One region of the Dyella jejuensis genome, then DNA from elsewhere that is predicted to be linked to it. Evidence: predicted binding sites of a transcription regulator. Region 1 holds the regulator's gene; the other holds the start of a gene.
What was found. The regulator FliA, encoded in region 1, starts transcription of late flagellar genes. The targets are predictions, from matches to a motif close to TAAAGTTTNNCNNNCNNNGGCCGATAA.

Region 1 (11,147 bases):
TGGAACATTACGGCCGCCTGCTGGGCGTGCGCGTGTATCCGGCCTACGACGCGGCCGGCCTGGCGCAGACGCTCAACCTGCTGCGCGATCACCACACCGTGCTGGTCGATACCGCTGGCGTGTCCGGCAACGATCCGCGCCTGCAACAGCAGATGGATGTGTTGCGCGACGCCGGCGTACAGGGCGGCGCGAAGCTGCGCGCCTGCCTGGTGCTGGCGGCCAATGCGCAGGCCTCCGCGCTGGACGAATCCGTGCGCGCCTACCTGCCGCTGCGCCCGGGCGCATGCATCGCGACCAAGCTGGACGAGGCGCCGAGCCTGGGCGGCTTGCTGTCGACGCTGATCCGCCACCGGCTGGCGCTCGATTGCACCACCGACGGCCAGCGCGTACCCGAGGATATCGCCGCCGCCGATGCGCGCGTGCTGGTGTGCCGCGCGGCGCAGACACCGAAACGGCTGGGCTCCGGCCCGGACGACCTGGACATGGCCGAGCGCTTCGGCCTGGCGGTGGCCGGTCTATGAACACGGCGCACTTCAACGAATTTCATCGCCGCGCGAGCGTGGTCCCGAGCCTTGGACGTTCCCTGGCCAAGGCGGCAGGGAAGCATGAGGGTGCACGGAACGTATCAACGCACACGGGCGTCAACGCATGAGCGAGGCATTGCAAGTGAATCAGGCAGCAGGCTTGCACCATCTTTTTTCCGCCGCCCGCGAACACCGGGACGAGCTGGACAGTTTCCACCAGGCGGCGAGCCTGCGCCCGGTGGTCGGCAAGTGTCGCACCACGCGCACCATCGCCGTCGCCGGCGGCAAGGGCGGGGTCGGCAAGACCACGGTCGCGGTGAACCTGGCGATGGCGATGGCGATGGCCGGGCGCGACGTGATGTTGCTGGATGCCGACATGGGCGTCGCCAACATCGACGTGCAGCTTGGCCTGAACCCTACGCGCCATGTCGGCCATCTGCTGGAGGGTCACTGCACCTTGCAGGACCTGATCATGCCGGCCCAGCACGGCCTGAAGGTGGTGCCGGGCGGCTCGGGCGTGCGCCGGCTGGCAAAGATGGGCAACGGCGAGCACGCCGCGGTGATCCGCGCCTTCGACGAGCTGATCCAGCCGCCGGAGTTCCTGGTGGTGGATACCGCCGCCGGCGTCGCCGACAACGTGGCGATGTTCGCCGCGGCCGCCGACGACGTGCTGATCGTGGTCTGCGATGAGCTGGCCTCGCTGACCGATGCCTACGCGCTGATCAAGATCCTGGCGCACGACTTCGGCGTGCGGCGCTTCCATATCGTCGCCAACATGGTGCGCCAGGCTGGCGACGCGAAAAAACTCTACGAAAAACTGGCGCGGGTATGCGGGCGGTTCCTCGACGTAGCCCTCGATTACATGGGCATGCTGCCGTATGACGAATGGCTGCGCCAGGCCATCCGCCGGCAGGGCGCGGTGGTGGACCTGTGGCCGTCCAGCCGTGCGGCGGTCGGATTCAAGCAATTGGCGGGTGCGGTCGATACATGGGGAAAACCCGCGTGCCCGGACCTCGGACGCATTGCTTTTTTCAGCGGCCAGAACATACCGGCCGCGGGGTGGTGACATGAACGTGGCTTCGGAATACCTCCAGCTGCAGCGCGAAGATGCGGACCAATTGGTGCGCCGGCACGCGCCGCTCGTGCGGCGGATCGCCTATCACCTGATGGGACGGTTGCCGCCCAGCGTGGATGTGGGAGACCTGGTGCAGGCGGGCATGATCGGCTTGCTGGAAGCGGCGCGAAACTTCACCACCGATCGCGCGGCCAGCTTCGAGACGTATGCGGGCATCCGCATCCGTGGCGCGATGCTGGACGAACTGCGGCGTACCGACTGGACCCCCCGTTCGGTGCACCGCAAGGTGCGTGAAGTGGCCGAGGTGGTGCGGCAGATCGAAAACGAAACCGGGGCCGACGCGGAAAGCGCCGAAGTGGTGAAGCGGCTTGGCATCAGCGCCGAGGAATACCACCAGGTGCTGGCCGATGCGACCAGCGCGCGGCTGCTCAGCCTGACCGCGCCGGACGACGGCGAAGGCGGCGAGGGCAGTGCGCTGGATGTGGCCGACCACGACAACCTCGGCCCGCAGGACAGCATCGAGCAGAACGGCCTGCGCGAAGCGCTGGCCGAAGCGATCGGCACGCTGCCCAAGCGCGAGCAACTGGTGATGTCGCTGTACTACGAGCAGGAATTGAACTTGAAGGAAATCGGCATGGTGCTTGGCGTAACCGAATCGCGCGTATGCCAGATCCATGGCCAGGCGCTGGTGCGGCTGCGCGCGCGCATGGGGGACTGGCGCGATGGTTGACCGCAACAACATGTGGAAAGGCTGCGCACGCGCGCGCCCTCTGCCCACCGGGGAGGGGGCTGGGGTGAGGGGTCAGCCTTGCGAGGCGTCGCATCCATAGGCCGGCGCTTCAAAAAACTATCGCGCGAGCTTGCTCCCTCACCTCGATCCTCTCCCCGGTGGGGAGAGGAAGAACAACTCCCCACCCGTTTCTGCTTTCGGAGAAAAAGCGTTGGACAAGAACATGAAAATCCTCGTGGTGGACGATTTCTCCACCATGCGGCGAATCGTCCGCAACCTGCTGGTCGAACTGGGTTTCAGCAATCCGCTGATCCAGGAAGCCGACGACGGTCATAACGCGCTGGCCATGCTGAAGGCCAACCCCTTCGACATGGTCGTCACCGACTGGAACATGCCGAACATGACCGGCATCGAGTTGCTGCAGGCGATCCGCGCCGAGCCCAAGCTCAAAGGCTTGCCGGTGCTGATGGTGACCGCCGAGAACAATCGCGAACAGATCATCGCCGCTGCCCAGGCCGGCGTGAACGGATACATCGTCAAGCCCTTCACGGCGGTCACGCTGAAGGAAAAGCTGGACAAGATCTTCGAGCGCCTGGCTGCCAGTGGAGCCTCCGCATGAACGCCCCCGATAACGCCGCAGTCAGTGAAGGCCTGCCGCCCGAAGTCCTCGCATTGCTCAACAGCACCGACGGCGCCGCTTTCGAGCAAGCCCTGGACACGATGGTGCGCCAGCGCGAGCAACACCTGTTCCGCGCGCTTGGCGTGCTTGCGCGCGATTTGCACGGTGCGGTGAGCCGCCTTGGCAGCGACCTGGCCAACGAAGGCGTGCCCGACAGCATGGTCGACGCACGCAACTACCTGGCCGAAGTACTGGAAATGAGTTCCAAGGCGGCCCATCGCAGCCTGGATTTCGTCGACCGCATCCGTCCGGAAGCCGAAGCGCTGTCCAACAACGCCGTCGCCGTGCTTGATTTCAACAACAGCGAAACCGATCCGGCCGCGGTGCTGGCGCGCCAGGCACAAGTGTTCGCGAATGCCTGCTGCGAAGGCCTCAACGACATGGTGCTGGTGCAGTCGTGGCAGGACCTGGCCGGCCAGCGCGTCAAGAAAGTGGTGAGCTTTATCGAGAGCGTCGAATCCTCGCTGCTGGAACTGGTGCGGCTCACGGGTGCGCTCGCCGGGCGCGAAGCGCCGGTGGAAGTGGCCAAGGTGTCCAGCCAGGACGAAGTCGATCGCTTGCTGAGCGAATTCGGATTCTGAGCATGCAGCGAATGCGCGGCACTTCGGCGAAACGAACGATGGCCCTTTTCCTGGAGGGCAGGTTGGCGGGTAACGCTTCATCTCGCCGCGATGTCATGCCCGCGAAGGCGGGCATCCATCTGCACGTTCCGCGGGCGAGCAACGTGGATGCGCGTTTGGGTGGGCACGGCGCGAAAAGACTGGGCGTCGCCAGAAAGAACAGCGGCATGGCCAAGGATGCACATTGATGGATCCGAACCTGGACAGCGAGCTGCGTGACGACTTCCTGGTCGAGGCCGGGGAGTTGGTGCAACGGCTGGGCGAACAGCTGATCGAGCTGGAAGCTTCGCCGCACGATCGCGAGCTGCTCAACGCGGTGTTCCGCGTGTTCCACACGGTCAAGGGCGGCGCCGGATTCCTCGGCGTCGAGCCGATGGTACAGCTGTGCCACAACGCCGAGGAATTGCTCAACGACGCACGCAACGCCAGGCTGGTATTGAACGCGGCGCATATGGACGCGCTGCTCGAAGCGCTGGACCTGCTCAATGCGATGATGTCGGCGCTGGCCAACGGCGAGCCGATGACGCCGCCGCCGCAAGCATTGTTGCAGCGGCTGCAACCGGTGGTGGATGCCGTGCCGATGGCCGACGCCGCGCCGGCGCGCGCCGCCGATCCGGTCGAAGTGGAATTCGAAGCGCTGCTCGATACCTTGTATGGCCGTGGCGGCGTCCCCGGCGCTCCCGCGCATGCGGCCAAGGAAATCGGCGACGACGAATTCGAAAGCCTGCTCGATACCCTGCACGGCAAGGGTGCCGCACCGGGCGCGAAGCCGGAGGTGGTGGAAAAGGCCGACATCAGCGAGGACGAATTCGAAGCCTTGCTGGACAATCTGCATGGCAAGGGCGCGGCACCGGGCCACGTGGCTGCGGCGCCGGCTCCTGCGCCCGCACCGGCTCCTGCACCAGGCGCCGCCCGTTCGCCCGCCGCCAAGCCGCAAGGCGAGAACACGGTGCGCGTCGATACCACGCGCCTGGATACGCTGGTCAACCGCGCCGGCGAGCTGGTGTTGTTGCGCAATCGCCTGTTGAGCCTGGCTACCCGCAGCGAGAACGAATCGCTGTCGGCGATGGCGGGCGATCTCGATCGCGTTTCCGACGATCTGCAAACCGCCGTGCTGGGCATGCGCATGCAGCCGGTAGGCCGCCTGTTCCAGCGCTTCCCGCGCATCGTGCGCGATCTTGCGCGCCAGCTCGGCAAGGAAATCGAGCTGATCACCCAGGGTGAAGACACCGATCTGGACCGCAGCCTGGTCGAAGCGTTGGCCGATCCGCTGATCCACCTGTTGCGCAACGCCGTCGACCACGGTCTGGAAGATCCGGCCGGCCGCGCGCGTGCCGGCAAGCCGGCCAAGGGCAAGGTAACGCTGTCGGCCAGCCAGCGCGGCGAACGCATCGTGATCTCGGTCAGCGACGACGGCCGTGGCATGGATCCGGAAGTGCTGCGACGCAAGGCGGTCGAAAAAGGCGTGATCGACGCCACGCAGGCCGCGCGCCTGTCGGAAGTGGAATGCTATGAACTGATTTTCCGTCCCGGCTTCAGCACTGCCGCGACGATCTCCGATATCTCCGGCCGCGGCGTCGGCATGGATGTGGTGAAAACCCGCGTCGCCGAACTTGGCGGCACCTTGCAGGTGCATTCGCGCCTGGGTCATGGCAGCACGCTGGAACTTACCGTACCGCTGACGCTGGCGATCCTGCGCGTATTGATGGTGCGCGTGGCCGATCGCCTGTTCGCGCTGCCGCTCAGCAACGTCAGCGAAGTGTTCGAACTTTATCCGCAGCACGATCACCTGCTCGATGGCCGCCGCGTTGCCGCGCATCGCGGCCGCGCGCTGGTGCTGGGCGACCTGGCCGACTGGGCCGGCGTGCAAGGTGCCGGCGGACACCACGGGGTGGTGCTGCACGTAGGGCATATGCATCTGGGTTGCCTGGTGCATGAAGTGATCGGCCGCGAGGACGTAATGGTGAAACCGCTTGGCCCGCTGTTCGAAGGCGTACCAGGCGTGGCGGGCGCGACCGTAACCGGCGACGGCCGCCTGGCGCTGGTGCTGGACCTGGCAGCCCTGTCGCAGGACGACGGACGACTGCTGCCTTCGCTGAAGGTGTCGGCATGATGCACGCGCACTTCGCCGCGACACGCATGACTCCCTCTCCCCTGCGGGGCACGCGGAGAGGGAGCCATAGCAAGATCGCGTTGACGCACGGTGAGTCGGCATGGACGTCGTAAGCATCGCCGGCACCATCCTCGCCTTCGTGGTGCTGATCGTCGGCGCCATCCTCAAGGGCACCGACGTTTCCGCGCTGTGGAATCCGGCGGCGTTCGTGATCGTGTTCATCGGCACCATCTCCGCCTTGTTGTTGCATACACAGGGCAAAGTACTCAAGCGTGCGGCGGGCATGTTGAAGATGGTCTACAAGCCGCCGGAATTGCATCCTTCGGACCTGATCAGCCGGGTGATCGGCTGGAGCGAAATCTCGCGCCGCCAGGGCCTGCTCGGGCTGGAATCGCACATCGAGGCCGAAGAAGATCCGCTGGTGAAGAAGGGCCTGCAATTGCTGGTCGACGGCAGCGAGCCCGAAGCGATCCGCAGCGTGCTGGAGCTGGAAGTGGAAACGCGCGAGCAGGCCGATCTGCATGCTGCGAAAGTGTATGAGCAAGGCGGCGTGTATTCGCCCACCATGGGCATCATCGGCGCGGTGCTGGGCCTGATGGCGGTGATGCGCGATCTCACCGATCCGGCCAAGCTCGGCCATGGCATCGCCGCGGCGTTCGTCGCCACCATTTACGGCATCAGCCTGGCCAACCTGTTGCTGCTGCCGATCGGCGCGCGCCTGAAGGCGCTGATCAACAAGCAGACGCAGGTGCGGGAAATCTTGATCGAGGGCTTGATCTCGATCGCGCAGGGCGACAACCCGCGGCAGATCGAGAGCAAGTTGCAGGGTTATCTCGTATGAGACGCCGGCACAAGCACGAAGAGCACGCCAATCACGAAGCCTGGGTGATCCCGTATGCGGATCTGCTGACCTTGCTGCTGGCGCTGTTCGTGGTGCTGTATGCGATGTCGAGCGTCAACACCACCAAATATCGCGCGCTGGCGCAGGCGATTTCGGCTGCTTTCAACGGCTCGCGCAGCGTGATCCAGCCGATTACGCCCAACCCGTCGCAATCGAGCATGCCGGTGCCGACCAACAAGCCGGCGCCGATCCCGCGCACGCCGCTGGCGCAGATCCTGCTGCCGGTGCTGACCCAGCACATCGCCACGCCGGCGACCGAGCAAGGCAAGGCTTCGGACCAGAACAAGAACCGACTGAGCGACGAACAGCAAAACCTCGAACGCATCCGCAACGAAGTCGAGCACGCGCTGCAACCGCTGATCGACAAGAAACTGGTGATCGTGCGGCGCACGCCGAACTGGCTGGAAATCGAAATCCGCACGGACATTCTGTTCCCCAGTGGCGTCGCCACGCTGTCGCCATCGGCCAACCAGGTGCTGAGCAGCCTCGGCACGATCCTGGCGCCGTTTGCCAACCCGCTGCGCGTGGAAGGCTATACCGACGACATGCCGATCGATACCGCCGTGTATCCGTCGAACTGGGAGTTGTCCGCCGCACGCGCCGCCAGCGTGGCGCGGCTGTTCGCCGAGCACGGCGTGGATCCGGAGCGGCTGGGCATCGTCGGTTGGGGGCAGTATCGTCCCGCGGCCGATAACGCCAGCGAAGACGGACGCAACCGGAATCGCCGCGTGCTGGTGGTGGTGCTGAGCGACAAGGCGGGACCGCGACGCTTCTATACCAACAGCGACCAGATCAACCAGACCGCCGACGCAGATGGCCATGCCACGGACGATTCGAACGCCGCGCCCGTCGCGACACCGGTTTCCGCCGCGCTTGCCGCGCCCGTCCATACGGCGCCGCTGGTGGTGACGCCGGGCGGGCTTCCGTCCGCGCCGGTGATCACGCCGATCGCGACCATCGTTGCCACGCCAGCGGCGACCTCGCCGCCGCAACCCGTCACACCCCAGAGCAAGGGATAGGGCCCGCGCATGAACCTTGTGTCCGATATCGAAAAAATCGCGAGCGAACCGTGGCTGTCTTTCCAGTTGGGAGGACAGCACTACGCCGTATTGCTGAATAAAGTCAGCGAAGTGATCCGCGACCAGCTACCCACGCCGGTGCCCGGCGCGGCCGCGGACTTGCTCGGCATCTGCCATCTGCGCGGGCACATCGTGCCAGTCATGGACGGGCGCCGCCGCCTTGGGCTGGAGCGGGCGTCAGCGCCTGATCCGGCCTCGGTGCGCATCGTGGTGTTCGCGCATGACACGCATCGCGTCGGTTTGCGGGTGGACGCGGTGGGGGATTTGCTGCAGCCGAAGGCAGCCGCCATCGAGCCGCCACCCGCGCGTCCGGCGCGGATGGACGATCCCGTGCAGGCGGTAATGGGTTGGCAGGGTGGTTTTGTCGCGCTGCTCGATGTCGCGCGTGTGTGCCGTCTTCACCGGGAGTTGAAAGATGTTGCTTGAAACGACAGTGGTTTTGGTAGTGGCGCTGCAGGCGGTCGCGATCGTCCTGCTCTGGCAGCAAGGCCGTCGCTTGAAACGTGGCGTGCGCATGAAACGCGGTGGGGCCGCCAGCGGCGGCGAAGCCGGCGGCGTGCCGGAACTGCTGATCGTCAATGCGCTGAGCAAGATCGATCATCGCCTGGGCATGCTGGAGGAACGCACGCAGCAGCGCGCGGCCGAGCCGGCGGCGTTGCGGCGTTCGGTCGAGGTGCCCGCCACGCAGATGACGTCGCTGCGGTCGGCGGGCCATCACTCTTCCGCCAGCAATTACGAACTGGCGCAGCAACTGGCGCGCGAGGGTAGCGGCCTGGATCAGTTGATGGCGTGCTGTGGGTTGTCGCGCCACGAAGCGGAGCTGGTGCTGCGTTTGTACGCCAAGCGCGCCTGAGCGGCTTTCGGATGTTCCTCCTCTCCCTCCGGGGAGAGGATCGAGGTGAGGGGGACACTCTGGCGCCGTTGCATATCGAAGCGACGCTTCGAAGAATGCTTGCCGCGAGGATGGCTGGAGGGGAGAGGATGTTTCTTGCGACAGGGCTAGGCGTCCGCCTTGCGTGAAGCCTCATAGATGCTCGCCAGCACGGCCGCAGCCGCGGCATATAAAAGCGGCGGTACTTCCGCGCTCATGCGCAGCGATACCAGCAGCGCGGCGATCTGCGGATCGTGGTGCATCGGCAGGCCCAGCGCTTGCGCATGCCGGAACAGGTTTTCCACATCGTGCGTGGGGAAGTTCGCCGAAGCCTGGGTGCCATCCGCGCCTCCCGGCAAGCGAAGCACTACCTTGCGTTGCGGGGCGGGCAGCAGCGGCGCGCTCATACCGTCGCCTTCAGGAATACCGCGCTGACGCTGTTGCCGGCCTGCGGCAGGCCGAACTGGCAACTCAGTTGATCGAGGAACAGGCCGGTGGCATCCAGCCGTGCGCGCAGGTCCTCGAACTGATTTTCAAGGCGATCCACCGTATCGCGATGCTGCGCCCACAACCGCACCGACAGGCGCAAGCCACGCAGGTGCAGTTCGCCAACCAGCGGTCCCAGCGGCGGCAGGTCCAGCGAAAAACCCATCGTCCAGCCTTGTTCGGCTTCTTGCTCGTGCTTCAGCGACAGCTGCAGCACGTCGGCGCCGTCTGCGTTCTGTACCGGAATCTCCACCATCCAGTGATGTGGGTTGGCCTGCAACTGCGCCACTTCCAGTCGCGCCAGCGCGCCCTGCACGTCGGTATACAGGCGTGGCAGGAAGTCGGTGGCCTCGCCGGAACTGGCCAGTTCCTGCGGCAGCGGCAGGCGTCCCTGGGGTACGACGCCGCGGTAAAGCAGCGGCGGATCCACTTCGTCGTCGGCGCTTTCGCCAGGCAGCGGCTGGCCTTTCAGGATCGAAACCAGGCGCAGCATGGCGCCCTTCATGTCATCGTGCGCGGTGGTTGCTTCATTGGCCGGCGCCTGGGCCAGCTGCGATTCGAGGAACAGGCCGCTGCGATTGACCGCCTGGCGCAGGCCTTCGCCGGTTGCCAGTTCTTGCGGCGTGCTCATGCTGTGTTCGAGCAGGGCCAGCGCCGAACGCAAATACGGCGGCAACTGCTTGACGAGCGACCATTGCGACAACGCGCCGATGGTGGCGAGCAGCGGCGCATAACCGTTCTGCTGCGGCAGCCGCTCGCGCAGGGCCTGGTTGAGATGGCTGTCGAGCCGGGAATCGGCCCCGAGTATTTCCAGTTGCGGTTGCGCGCCAAGGCTCAACACGCGCACCTGGAATTGCGATGGAAGGCGGGTGCCGGGCGCCTCGGCTTCTACCGTAAGCGCGCCTACCTGCAAGACCATCAGCCCCTGTTCGGTAATGCCAAGCGGACGCGCGGACAGCACGCTGCCAATACGCCAGCCTTCTGAGCTGGCGCCGGCGGCGGCACCGAGCCAGGTCAGTGCGGCAACGCTGGTTGGCTGGATGATCACGCTTGGTCCCTCGGCCAGCGACAGGCTGGCTCGCACGTTTACGCGAACCTTGATGGCTATCGGCCGGACCGGTTCGAACTTTAGCGCCAGTTGCCCTGGTCTACATCCAGGCAAGGCGTCGCGGCATGCCCGCGCACCCGCCGCCGACCTCTAAAGCTGCCACCGGCCCGGCCGATAAAACCCCCATACAGATATCCGTCGAGGGCGTGGGCTATGGGCGGCAAGGGCAAAGGCGATGCGGTAGCGGTAAAGGGCGAGGCGCGGGTAGGCATGCCCGCCGATTGCCGCATCGCCGACGTAAGCGATCTGCACCGGCAGTTGCGCGAGGCGCTGGACGCCTCGCGCATCGTGCTGGACGGCAGCGCGGTGGAGCGCGTGGATACGGCGGCGCTGCAATTGCTGGTTGCGTTCCAGCGCGATGCGGGCACGCGCGGATGTCCGGTGAGCTGGGCCGGGGCAAGCGCGCCGTTGCGGGATGCGGCTGTCCAGCTCGGCGTGGCACAAGCATTGGCATTGCCGGCAACCGTGCCGGCCTGAACTTGAGGTGGAAGATGGCAAAGATTCTTGCGGTGGACGATTCGGCTTCGATGCGCGGCATGGTGGCTTTCACGCTGCGCAGCGCGGGCTATGAAGTAAGCGAGGCGGAAAACGGCCAGCACGCGCTGGACACCGCGGCCGGCTCACGGTTCGACCTGGTGCTGGCCGACGTCAACATGCCGGTGATGGACGGCCTCAGCATGGTGCGCGAATTGCGCACGCGCGCCGAGTACAAAGGCGTGCCGATCCTGATGCTGACCACCGAATCCAATACGGACAAGAAGATGGAAGGCAAGGCGGCCGGCGCGACCGGCTGGCTGGTGAAGCCGTTCGATCCGGAACAGTTGCTGGCGACGGTCAAGCGCGTGCTCGGCTGAACTTCAGCCGGTTCCCTCTTCCTTCGGGGAGAGGGAAGCCAATTCCCTCTCCCCTCCAAGGAGTGGGAAGCCTCAAGCCAGTCCCCGCTCCCCCTTTGGGGAGCGGG
Region 2 (11,147 bases), on a different contig from region 1:
GCCAGCCTGCTATGGCTGGGCTGGTTCGGCTTCAACGCCGGTTCGGCGGTGGCGGCCAATGGCAGCGCAGGCATGGCGATGCTGGTCACGCAGATCGCGACGGCGGCGGCGGCGATTGGCTGGGTTGCCGTGGAGTGGTACGTGCACAAGCGCGCCAGCGTGCTCGGCATTGCCTCCGGCGCGGTCGCCGGCCTGGTCGCGGTCACCCCCGCCGCCGGAACCGCTGGCCCCGGCGGCGCGCTGATCCTTGGCTTCGCAGCCGGCGCGGTGTGCTTTTTTACCGCCACGCGCCTGAAACACAAACTGGGTTACGACGACACGCTGGACGTGTTCGGCGTGCATGCCATCGCCGGCATCGTCGGCGCCCTGCTGACCGGCGTGTTTGCCGCGCCGGCATGGGGCGGCTTCGACGGCAGCGTGACCTCGCCACTCGCGCAGCTGTGGATCCAGGCCAAAGGCGTGGGTTTCACCATCGCGTGGAGCGCCGTGACGAGCTGGGTGCTGTTGAAGCTGGTCGACCTGACCATCGGACTGCGCGTCACCGCGGAACAGGAACAAGTCGGCCTGGATATCGCCGAACACGAGGAGCGCGCGTACAACCTCTCGTGAGGCGGGAAAATCGTAGAAAGGGATGAGAAGATAGCGCGCTGCGGTTGCAGCATGCTTGCCACTCTCCTCTTTACTCGCCCTTGCTCCTCATGGATCACACCTCCCACCGCAGCGTCGCCCGACTCGCCTGGACGCGCACGGCTCTTGGCGACGCTTCGCTGGAGCTGGAACCGGCGTCATCCGATGCAAGTTTCCGCAGCTACTGGCGCACCCGCCACGATGGCCGCAGCTGGATCGTGATGGATTCGCCGCCGGCGCAGGAAGATCCGCGCCCGTGGCTGGCGATCGGCCAGCAACTTGCCGCCGCCGGCCTGCACGTGCCAGCCGTGCACGCACATGATCTCGTGCAGGGTTTCCTGCTGATCGAGGATCTCGGTACGCGGCTGTACCTGCCGGAGCTTCGCGATGACAACGCCGACGCGCTCTACAGCGACGCCATGGACGCACTGCTGCGCATGCAAACCCGCATGGATTGCAGCGACCTGCCGCCGTTCGATCGCACCCTGTTGCAAACCGGCCTGGCGGTGATGCCGGAGTGGTTCCTGGACCGGCACTTGGGCCATGTCCCCACTCCATCAGAACAACAGATATTGCACGATGCTTTCGAACGCATCATCGACAATGCGCTGGAACAGCCGCGCTGCTTCGTGCATCGCGATTTCCACAGCCGCAATCTGCTGATCGTCGAGCGCAACAATCCGGGCATCATCGATTTCCAGGGCGCGCTCGCCGGTCCCCTCACCTATGATCTCGCTTCGCTGCTGCGCGACGCCTACATCGCGTGGGAACGCGAGCGCGTCGAGGCGTGGGTGGAGTCGTACCGACTGCGATTGAAAGACGCCGGCCTGATCGGCCATCACATCGGCCGCGAACGTTTCCAGCGCTGGTTCGACCTGACGGGCCTGCATCGTCACATCCGCGTCCTGGGGCAGTTCTATCGACTGTGGTACCGCGACGGAAAACCGGGTTACCTCGCCGATGTGCCGCGCATCTATCACTACGTGACCTCCGTCGCCCGCGGCTATCCCGAACTGGCCGGCTTCGTCGCATTGCTCGAACGGCATGCCCATGGCATCGACCTGACCAGGGTTGCCAACGCATGAGGCACGCGCTGATCTTTGCGGCGGGACTGGGCGAACGCATGCGCCCGCTGACCGATCACATCCCAAAACCTTTATTGGTCGCCCGCGGCAAACCGCTGATCGCATGGCACCTGGAAAAGCTCGCCGCGATGGGCGTGCATGACGTGGTGATCAACACCTCGCACCTCGCCGAACAGTTTCCCGAAGCACTGGGCGACGGCTCGCGCTGGGGCTTGCGCATCCGCTATGCCTACGAAGGCCCCGCTCCGCTGGAAACGGGTGGCGGGATACTCAACGCGCTGTCGTTGCTCGGGCCGGAACCGTTCATCGCCGTCAGCGGCGATATATGGACCGATGCCGATTTCGGCGCATTGCCGGCCGAGCCACCCGGTGTTGCGCATTTGTTGATGGTGGACAATCCGCCGCATCACCCCGAAGGCGATTTTGCGCTCGACGATAACGGCCTGCTGCACGATGCGGGCACGAAACTCCTGACCTACAGCGGTATTGGCGTGTTCCGGCGCGAATTGCTGGATGGATGGCCATCCATCGCCGATCCCGAGGTACAACCCCCGCGCTTCAAGCTAAGGCCGCTATTGCAGACCGCCATGGCACGCGATGGCGTCAGCGGCAGCCATCATCGGGGACAGTGGACCGACGTCGGCACACCGGAACGACTTGCAATGCTGAACGCCCATCCTTAGCGCCGCCTTCAACTGGGAGGGAAAGCAGTTGCGATGACGCCGCTCCCGTTCCGAAAGAACCACGAAGCAGGCACTGCGACGCTACGGCGCGCTTGGCGAGATGAGTTTTACAACGGAAACCGAGGGATCCGTTACCGGCTTGACGACTTGCGCACCATCCGCCTGTTCCTGCGACAGCGCCGCGTCCTGCGCCTGCTTGGTCATCATGATGATGCTGATGCGCCGATTGATCGGGTCGCCTGGATCAGCCTTGTCGAACGGCACAGAAGCGGCCAGCCCGACGACGCGGGCGATCTTGTCCTCCACCAGTCCCCCCTCCAGCAAGGCACGCCGCGCGGCATTGGCACGATCGGCGGAGAGTTCCCAATTGCTGTAGCTGGCCGCGCCACTGTAAGGCGCATCATCGGTATGGCCGGAGATGCTGACTTTGTTCGGAGCCTCGCCGATAAAACCGGCCAACTCATGAAGAATCGCGACGGTATAGGGTTCGAGCGTGGCGCTGCCGGTATCGAACATCGGGCGGTTCTGCTTATCGACAATCTGGATGCGCAGGCCTTCCGGCGTGATGTCGAGCAGCAGCTGGTCCTTGAACGGCGCCAATGCCTGGCTTTTTTCGATCGCGGCATGCATTTGCTGCATCAGGTTTTCGAGCCGCGCCTGCTCTTGCTCGCGCGCCAGCTTTTCCACGTTCGCGGCATCCGGGCGGGATGCCGCGCGACGATCCTTGCCCGGACCATGCGGCATATCCATCGCACCACCCAACTTGATCGCACTGTCGCTTGCGCCGCCCGGACCCATCTTGCCGGGCGGCGCCATGGAGGCCGTACCGGGTGTCATGCTGGGATTCTTGAAATACTCGGCGATGGCGGCCCGCTGCTGCTTGGTGCCAACACCGATCAGCCACATCACCAGGAAGAACGCCATCATGGCGGTCACGAAGTCGGCATAGGCCACTTTCCATGCGCCGCCGTGGTGACCGTGTTTCTTGCGCCGCGAACGACGCACCACGATCAGCATTTCACTGTCGCTCTCGCTCACGCCGGGGCACCGGCGCGGGCACCTTTGAGATGTTCCTCGAAATCCTGGAAATTCGGGCGTGTCTGGGGCGACAACGTCTTGCGCGCGAACTCGACCGACACTTTCGGGTTATAACCGCGCAGACTCGCCAACAGCGCCACTTTCACGCACTCGAACGCGCGACCGTCTTCATGCACGCGGCTTTCCATCGCCGCGCCGAGCGGGCCAACGAAGCCGTAGCAAAGCAGAATTCCAAGGAACGTACCGACCAGCGCCCCGGCGATGTGCTCGCCGATCTGCGAGGTATCCCCACCCAGCTGCGACATCGTGGTCACGATACCGAGCACAGCCGCGACAATACCGAAGCCTGGCAGCGCGTCGGCCATCTTCAGCACGGCCAGCGCCGGCGCTTCGGCTTCGTGCTGATGCGTTTCCAATTCCACTTCGAGCAACTGCTCCAGCTCGTGCGGATTCATGTTGCCGCCGACCATCAGCCGCAGGCAATCGGTGATGAACTCGATCAAGTCGTGCTCTTTCACCAAACGCGGATAAGCGCTGAATACCGGGCTCGCCTGCGGATCTTCGATATGCGATTCGAGTCCAAGCAATCCCTGCTTGCGTATCACGCCGAAAAGGTCATACAGCAGCGCGAGCAGATCAACGTAATCCTGCTTGCGGTATTTCGGCCCTTTGAACAAAGCGACGATGCTGCGCAGCGCTTCCTTCACGATCTTGGATGGATTGGCCGACAAGAACGCGCCGATCGAACCGCCGCCGATAATCATCAGCTCGCACGGTTGCCAGAGCGCAAGGATATGGCCGTGCGCAAGCAGATAGCCGCCCAATACACAAGACAGCACCACCAGGGAACCGACCAGGACAAGCATGCGGACTCCATCGGGACACCATGTCCCAGCCCAACTTATCGACCGGCCTGCCGTGAAATTGAGGCTTGCGAGCGTTCGCTCTGTTTGCGACACCGCAGGTGCATTTTTTTGCCCGCATGTGACGCTGCATGTCATATGCGCAGGCACTTGCCGCGCAAAAACAAACGGCCCGAATCATCGGGCCGTTTGTTTTTGCCGCATAGGTGCAAAGCGCTCAGGGACGACGCGCCAATTCCGGATTTTCCTTGGTCACCGGCATCAGGTCCTTCTTCGACACGCCCAGCCACAACAGGATCGGACTGGCCACGAAGATCGAGGACAAGGTACCCACCAGGATGCCGATCAGCATGGTCACCGCGAAGCCATGCACCGTCGGACCGCCGAAGAAAAACAGCGCCGCCATGGCAATGCCGGTAAACAGCGAGGTGATGATGGTTCGCGACAGCGTACTGTTGATCGAGCGGTTGAGGACCTCTTCCGGATCAGCCTTGCGCGAAGAGCGGAACAGCTCGCGGATACGGTCGAACACTACCACCTTGTCGTTGATCGAATAACCGATCACCGCCAGCACCGAGGCCAGCACGGTGAGATCGAACTCACGCTGCACCAGCGAGATCACGCCGAGCGTGACCAGCACGTCATGCACTTCGGTGGCGAGCGCAGCGATGGCAAAGCGGCGCTCGAAACGGATCCACAGATAGATGCCGATGCCGATGATCACGAAGATCGCGGCAGTGACGCCGTCGCTGCGCAACTCTTCGCCCACCTGCGGGCCGACGTAGTCGCGGCCGGCAATCGTGGCATCAGGACGCGCGGCCTTCAGCGCCTTGCCGACGTCATCGGCGATCACATCCAGGTTGGGCGACTTGCCCTCCTGCACGGCATAGTGCTTGTCGTCCTTGGGCTGGAAGCGGATCGCCACCTGCCGCGTGCCGCCCACGCTCTGCACCACGGCGTTCTCGATGCCGCCCTTTTCCAGCGCGGCGCGCACGTCCTCGACCGACACCGACTTGTCGTAGGTAACGCCGATGCTGACGCCGCCGGTGAAGTCCAGGCCGTAGTTCAAGCCGCGCGTGGCAAGCAGCGCGATCGAGGCGACCATCAGCAGGACGGCAATGCCGATGCTGACCTTGCGCAGGCCGAGGAAGTGAACGTTGCTGTTATGGCTGAAAATTTCCATGTGCGTTCCTCAGACCGACAGCGTCTTGAGCTTGCGGCCGCCGTGAATCAGCGCGGTGATCGCGTGAGTGACCGTGACCGAGGTGAACATCGAGGTCAGGATACCGATCAGCAGCGTGACGCCGAAGCCCTTGATCGGGCCTGAGCCCATCGTGGTCAGCGCCAGCGCGGCGATAAGGTGGGTAACGTTGGCATCGAGAATGGTCGCCCAGGCTTTTTCGTAGCCGGCGCGGATCGCCGCCAGCGGCGTGGAGCCGTTGCGCAATTCCTCGCGCACACGCTCGCAGATCAGCACGTTGGCGTCGATCGCCATGCCCAGCGTCAGCACGATACCGGCGATGCCCGGCATGGTGAGCGTGACGCCGATCATCGACATCACCGCCACCAGGATCACCAGGTTGAAGAACAGCGCGACGTCAGCCACCAACCCGAACAACTTGTAGTAGATGGCGGCCGCGAGCAGCACCAGGCCCAGGCCCAGCAGCACCGCCTTCAGGCCTTTTTCGATGTTGTCCTGGCCCAGGCTGGGACCGATCACGCCTTCCTGCACGATATCCATGGAGGCGGCGAGCGAACCGCCGCGCAACAACAGCGCAAGCTCGGAAGCTTCCTTGTTGCTGCCCAGGCCGGTGGTCTGGAACTTGTTGCTGAAGACGCCGTTGATGGTGGCGTAGTTGATCACGCGGTAAGTGGTTTTCGGCGTGCGCACTTCCTTGCCGTCCACCAGCTTGGTATCGGTAGTACGCTCGACGTACACCACGGCCATCGGCTTGCCGACGTTATCGCGGGTGAAGTCCAGCATCTTCGCGGCGCCGGCCGAATTGAGCGTGACGCTGACCATCGGCGAACCGGTCTGCGAATCGTTGCCCGAGGAAGCATCCACCAGTTCGTCGCCGCTGGCGATGATGGTCTTGCTGACCAGGAAGGGCTCGCCGTGGTTGCCGTAGTACAGGTGCGCATCCGGCGGAATGTTGCCGCTCTTCACCGCATCCTGCACGGCCGGATCGCGCGCATCGCCGAGGCCGGCCACGTATTCCAGCGTAGCGGTGGCGCCGATCACCTTCTTCGCTTCGGCCGGATCCTGCACGCCGGCCAGTTCGACCGAGATGTGGTCGGCGCCCTGCGCCTGGATCACCGGCTCGGACACGCCCAGCGCGTTGATGCGGTTGCTCAGGGTTGCCAGGTTCTGGCGTACCGCGCTGGTCTGCAGGTCACGCAGCTTGTCCGGCTTGATCACGGCATTGAGCACGTAGCGGTCGCCGGTGGCGGTGCCGTCCGTGACGGCGAGGTCGGTGTACTCGGTGGCGATGGCATCGCTGGCCGCCGACCGGTCTGCCGCCGAACCCAGGATCACCGTGACGCCCTGCCCGCGCGTGGCATTGCGCGCTACCGAGACGAAGGAGATCTTCCTGTCCTTCAACAGCGCGGCGATATCTTGCGTGTAGCGCGTTTCCTGTTTGTCGGTGATGTCGTTCTGGTCCACCGCCATCAGGAAACGCACGCCGCCTTGCAGGTCCAGGCCCAGGGGCATGGGACGCCCGCCGATGGCGCTGAGCCAATGCGGCACGGTCGACTCCAGATTGAAGGCGATGGTGTAGTTGTCGCCCAGCGCGGCCTTCAACGCATCGGCGGCGCTTTTCTGCTGGTCGCCGTTGGCGAAACCGACCAGCACATAATCGCCGCGGCTCGCGTCGTGCTTGAGGCTTTCATCGACGTAGGGAATCTTGGCGGCCTGCAACGCAGCGGTGATCTTCTGCTGCAACGCCTGGTCGACTGCCGCGTTCTGGCTGGCCGAGACCTGCACTGCCTGCAGCGGCACGTACACGTTGGGCAGCGCATACAGGATGCCCAGCAGCAGTACGACGGCGACCAGGTAGTATCTCCAGCGTGGAAAATCGCTCATGCCTTGCATCCGTAAGAACCGCGGCGCCAGGCCACGGAATAGCGTGAATGGATCATGGGAAAGAAAACCGGTCGGCGCGCCGGAACGGTCAGGACGCCTTCAACGTGCCCTTGGGCAGCACCTGCTGGACCGCGCTTTTCTGCAGCTTGATCTTCACGTTCGGCGCGATCTCGACCGTGATGAACGTCTCGCCCACCTCATCGACCCGGCCGGCGATGCCGCCATTGCTGACCACTTCGTCGCCCTTGGCCAGGCCCGACACCAGCTGGCGGTGCTCTTTCTGCCGCTTCATCTGGGGGCGGATCATCATGAAATACATCAGGCCGAACAGCACGATCATCATGATGATCATGGAAAGGCCGCCGCCAGCAGCACCCGGCGCAGCCTGCGCCAGCACGATAGTCGTAGGAAGATTCATTAGCTTGTCCCGCAAGTTATGGCTGCGACTGGAATTTTCGCCGCTCGCCCAATAAAAGACCTTGGATTATGCCATGAGTGCGGCCGTTTGCGTTTGTCCCTGGCTTCCATCCGGAGCAGTCCGGGACCCGCGCCAGCGCCGCCGCAAATCCGCGGAATTCACCGGTGACTGGTGGGAAAAGAAAAATGCCCGGTGGTTCCCGGACCAGGCCCTTCGCAAGACCGCCTTCGCCCGCAACCGTCCCAGGCGGGAGGGCGATCAGGCGGCGCCCTGCCGGCGGGCATAGAACCCGGTCACGAAATCGTCCAGCTGCCCCGCCGCGATGGCTTCGCGCAATCCGGCCATCAGCTGCTGGTAATGATGCAGATTGTGGATGGTGGCCAGTTGGCTGCCCAGGATCTCGTTGCAGCGGTCCAGGTGCCGCAGATAGGCACGGCTGAAGCCCTGGCTGCAGGCATAGCATGCGCAGCCTTCCTCGATTACCCGCGTATCGTTGGCAAACTTGGCGTTGCGAATGCGCAGCGTGCCCTTGGAGGTGAACAGGAATCCGTTGCGCGCGTTGCGGGTAGGCATCACGCAATCGAACATGTCGATGCCGCGCCGCACCGCTTCCACGATATCCTCCGGCCGCCCCACGCCCATCAGGTAACGCGGCCGTTCGCGCGGCAGCAACGGCACGGTGACGTCCAGCGTATGGTTGCGCTCCGCTTCCGGCTCGCCCACCGCCAGGCCGCCCACCGCGTAACCGTCGAACCCGATCTGCGCCAGCCCCTCGGCCGAGCGCCGGCGCAGGTTTTCGTGCACGCCGCCCTGCACGATGCCAAACAGCGCGTTCGGATTGTCCAGTTCGTCGAAAGCGGCGCGCGAACGCTCGGCCCAGCGCAGGCTCAGTTCCATCGATTCGCCCGCCACCTTTTCAGTGGCCGGATACGGCGTGCATTCGTCGAAGATCATCGCGATATCCGAATCCAGCACGGTCTGGATACGCATCGATTCCTCGGGCGACAGGAACACCTTGGAGCCGTCCACCGGCGAGGCGAAGGTCACCCCCTGCTCGGTGATCTTGCGCTTGTGCGCCAACGAAAACACCTGGAAACCGCCCGAATCGGTGAGGATCGGCTTGTTCCAGCCGATAAAGCGGTGCAGGCCGCCGAACTCCCCCACGATTTCCAGCCCCGGGCGCAGGAACAGATGGAACGTATTGCCCAGGATGATCTCGGCCCCCACCTCGCCCAGGTCGCGCGGGGTCATGGCCTTGACCGACCCATAGGTACCCACGGGCATGAATGCCGGGGTTTCCACGCTGCCGCGGTCGAAGCGGAGGCGGCCGCGGCGTGCGGCGCCATCAGTGGCAAGAAGATCGAAATGCATGTTGGTCATCGGCGCATTATCGCGTGTTGGCGATGTACGCGCTGCTTTTTCCCGAGGAAGAAGCCAGCATGCGGAAAAAGGCCGGCGGCCTCATTTTCCTTGCGGCAGGATCAGCATCGCGTCCCCATATGAAAAAAACCGGTAGCGCTGCTGTACGGCATGCGCATAGGCATCGAGGATGAATTGCCGCTCGGCCAGCGCCGACACCAGCATCAGCAAGGTCGACTCCGGCAGGTGGAAGTTGGTGATCAGTCCATCGATGCTGGTGATGCGATAGCCCGGAAAAATAAAGATCTGCGTCTCGCCCGCGAACGGCCGCAGCACGCCCTCCACGGTCGCACTTTCCAGCGCCCGCACCACCGTGGTACCCACGGCGATCACGCGGCCGCCTGCCGCGCGGGTACGGTGGATCTGCTCGACCAGCCTGGCGCCCACATTGAGCCATTCGCGATGCATCTGGTGCTGGGTCAGATCGTCGCTGCGCACCGGCTGGAAGGTGCCGGCGCCAACATGCAAAGTCACGTAACCGAAGTCCACGCCTTCAGCGCGTATCCGCTGCAACAGGCCTTCGTCGAAATGCAGCCCGGCGGTGGGTGCGGCGACCGCACCCGGTTCGCGCGCATACACCGTCTGGTAGCGCTCCATGTCGCTGGCATCGGCATGCCGCGAAATATACGGCGGCAAAGGCATCTCACCCAGTTTCAGCAGCAGGTGCTCCAACGGCTCCGGCGCTTCGAAGCGCAGATGGAAAAAGCCGTTGTCGCGACCAAGCACCGTGGCGTGGCTGCCATCGGCAAGCACGATCACGGTACCCTCGCGCGGCTTCTTGCTCACGCCCAACTGCACGGTGGCTTCGTGCGCGCCGGTGACGCGCTCGATCAGGATCTCCACCGCTCCGCCGCTCGGCTTGTGCCCATGCAAACGCGCTGGCAACACCCGCGTGTCGTTAAACACCAGCAGGTCGCCCTTGCGCAGGAACGGGGGCAGCTCGCGGAACATGCGGTCTTGCCAGGTACGCATCGGCACGTCCAGCACCAGCAGGCGGCTTGCGCTGCGTTCGGCCAGCGGCGCCTGCGCGATCAGTTCGGGCGGCAGATCGAAATGGAAGTCGGACTTCTTCAAAATGGCAGGCTTCATGCGGTAACGGCACATTATCCCGCAAGAAGCGCGAACTGTCCCTGCTACAGCCAACCCTTCTGGCGTGCGAGACGATAGGCTTCGATGCGATTGGCCGCGCCGAGTTTGCCGATCGCCTCGGACAGGTAATTGCGCACGGTGCCATGCGACAGATTGAGCTTGGTGGCGATCTCGCTGGCGGACTGGCCTTCGCCGGCGAAACGCAGTACCTGGCGTTCGCGATCGTTGAGGGGATCGGCCTCCGACCATGCCTCCAGCGCCAGTTGCGGATCGATCGAGCGGCCGCCGCGATGTACGGTACGCAAGGCTTCAGCGAGATTTTCGGCCGGCGCATCCTTCAGCAGATAGCCGGATACGCCGGCATCCAGCGCGCGGCGCAGGAAGCCAGGACGCGCAAAGGTAGTCACGATGATCGTTTTCACCGGGAGTTCGTGGCGCCGGATGCGCTGCACCAGTTCGAGGCCGGTGATGCCGGGCATTTCGATATCGGTGACCAGCACGTCGGGTTTCAGCCGCTGAACTTCACGCCAGGCAGTTTCGCCATCGGCAACCGAGCCGAGCACTTCGATATCCGGCTCCAGGTTGAGCAGCGCCGAGAGCGCTCCGCGCACCATCGCCTGGTCTTCGGCCAGCAACACACGGATCATGCGACGCTCCGGGCAAAGTCGTCCGACCGCGGCGGCAATGGCCCAGCGCCCTGGGCTGGCGTGCGCCGCTGCGCACGCCATGGCACGCTGACCCGCAGGCAGGTGCCTTTATGCGGCGGCGAATCGATCTGCAAGCTGCCACCCAACGCACGGATGCGCTCGCACATGCCGGTGATGCCATTGCCATGCGCGG

Region 2: a site for FliA is predicted at 4,335-4,361, ahead of motA (flagellar motor stator protein MotA). Genes of this name have one in related genera too.

Annotation. Positions count from the first base shown of each region.
Region 1 is NZ_JADIKJ010000004.1:63,226-74,372, forward strand. Features, by position in the region: gene flhF (flagellar biosynthesis protein FlhF) at 1-521, shown strand, start outside; gene ISP15_RS05240 (MinD/ParA family ATP-binding protein) at 649-1,590, shown strand; gene ISP15_RS05245 (RNA polymerase sigma factor FliA) at 1,592-2,329, shown strand; gene cheY (chemotaxis response regulator CheY) at 2,541-2,948, shown strand; gene ISP15_RS05255 (protein phosphatase CheZ) at 2,945-3,589, shown strand; gene ISP15_RS05260 (hypothetical protein) at 3,592-3,816, shown strand; gene ISP15_RS05265 (chemotaxis protein CheA) at 3,816-5,741, shown strand; gene ISP15_RS05270 (flagellar motor protein) at 5,842-6,582, shown strand; gene motD (flagellar motor protein MotD) at 6,579-7,661, shown strand; gene ISP15_RS05280 (chemotaxis protein CheW) at 7,671-8,147, shown strand; gene ISP15_RS05285 (DUF2802 domain-containing protein) at 8,137-8,574, shown strand; gene ISP15_RS05290 (flagellar biosynthesis protein) at 8,721-8,999, opposite strand; gene fliK (flagellar hook-length control protein FliK) at 8,996-10,162, opposite strand; gene ISP15_RS05300 (STAS domain-containing protein) at 10,340-10,663, shown strand; gene ISP15_RS05305 (response regulator) at 10,678-11,040, shown strand.
Region 2 is NZ_JADIKJ010000009.1:27,735-38,881, forward strand. Features, by position in the region: gene ISP15_RS08930 (ammonium transporter) at 1-609, shown strand, start outside; gene ISP15_RS08935 (aminoglycoside phosphotransferase family protein) at 699-1,712, shown strand; gene murU (N-acetylmuramate alpha-1-phosphate uridylyltransferase MurU) at 1,709-2,395, shown strand; gene motB (flagellar motor protein MotB) at 2,477-3,433, opposite strand; gene motA (flagellar motor stator protein MotA) at 3,430-4,299, opposite strand; gene secF (protein translocase subunit SecF) at 4,514-5,479, opposite strand; gene secD (protein translocase subunit SecD) at 5,489-7,381, opposite strand; gene yajC (preprotein translocase subunit YajC) at 7,470-7,799, opposite strand; gene tgt (tRNA guanosine(34) transglycosylase Tgt) at 8,058-9,179, opposite strand; gene queA (tRNA preQ1(34) S-adenosylmethionine ribosyltransferase-isomerase QueA) at 9,261-10,322, opposite strand; gene ISP15_RS08980 (response regulator transcription factor) at 10,352-10,954, opposite strand; gene ISP15_RS08985 (sensor histidine kinase) at 10,951-11,147, opposite strand, start outside.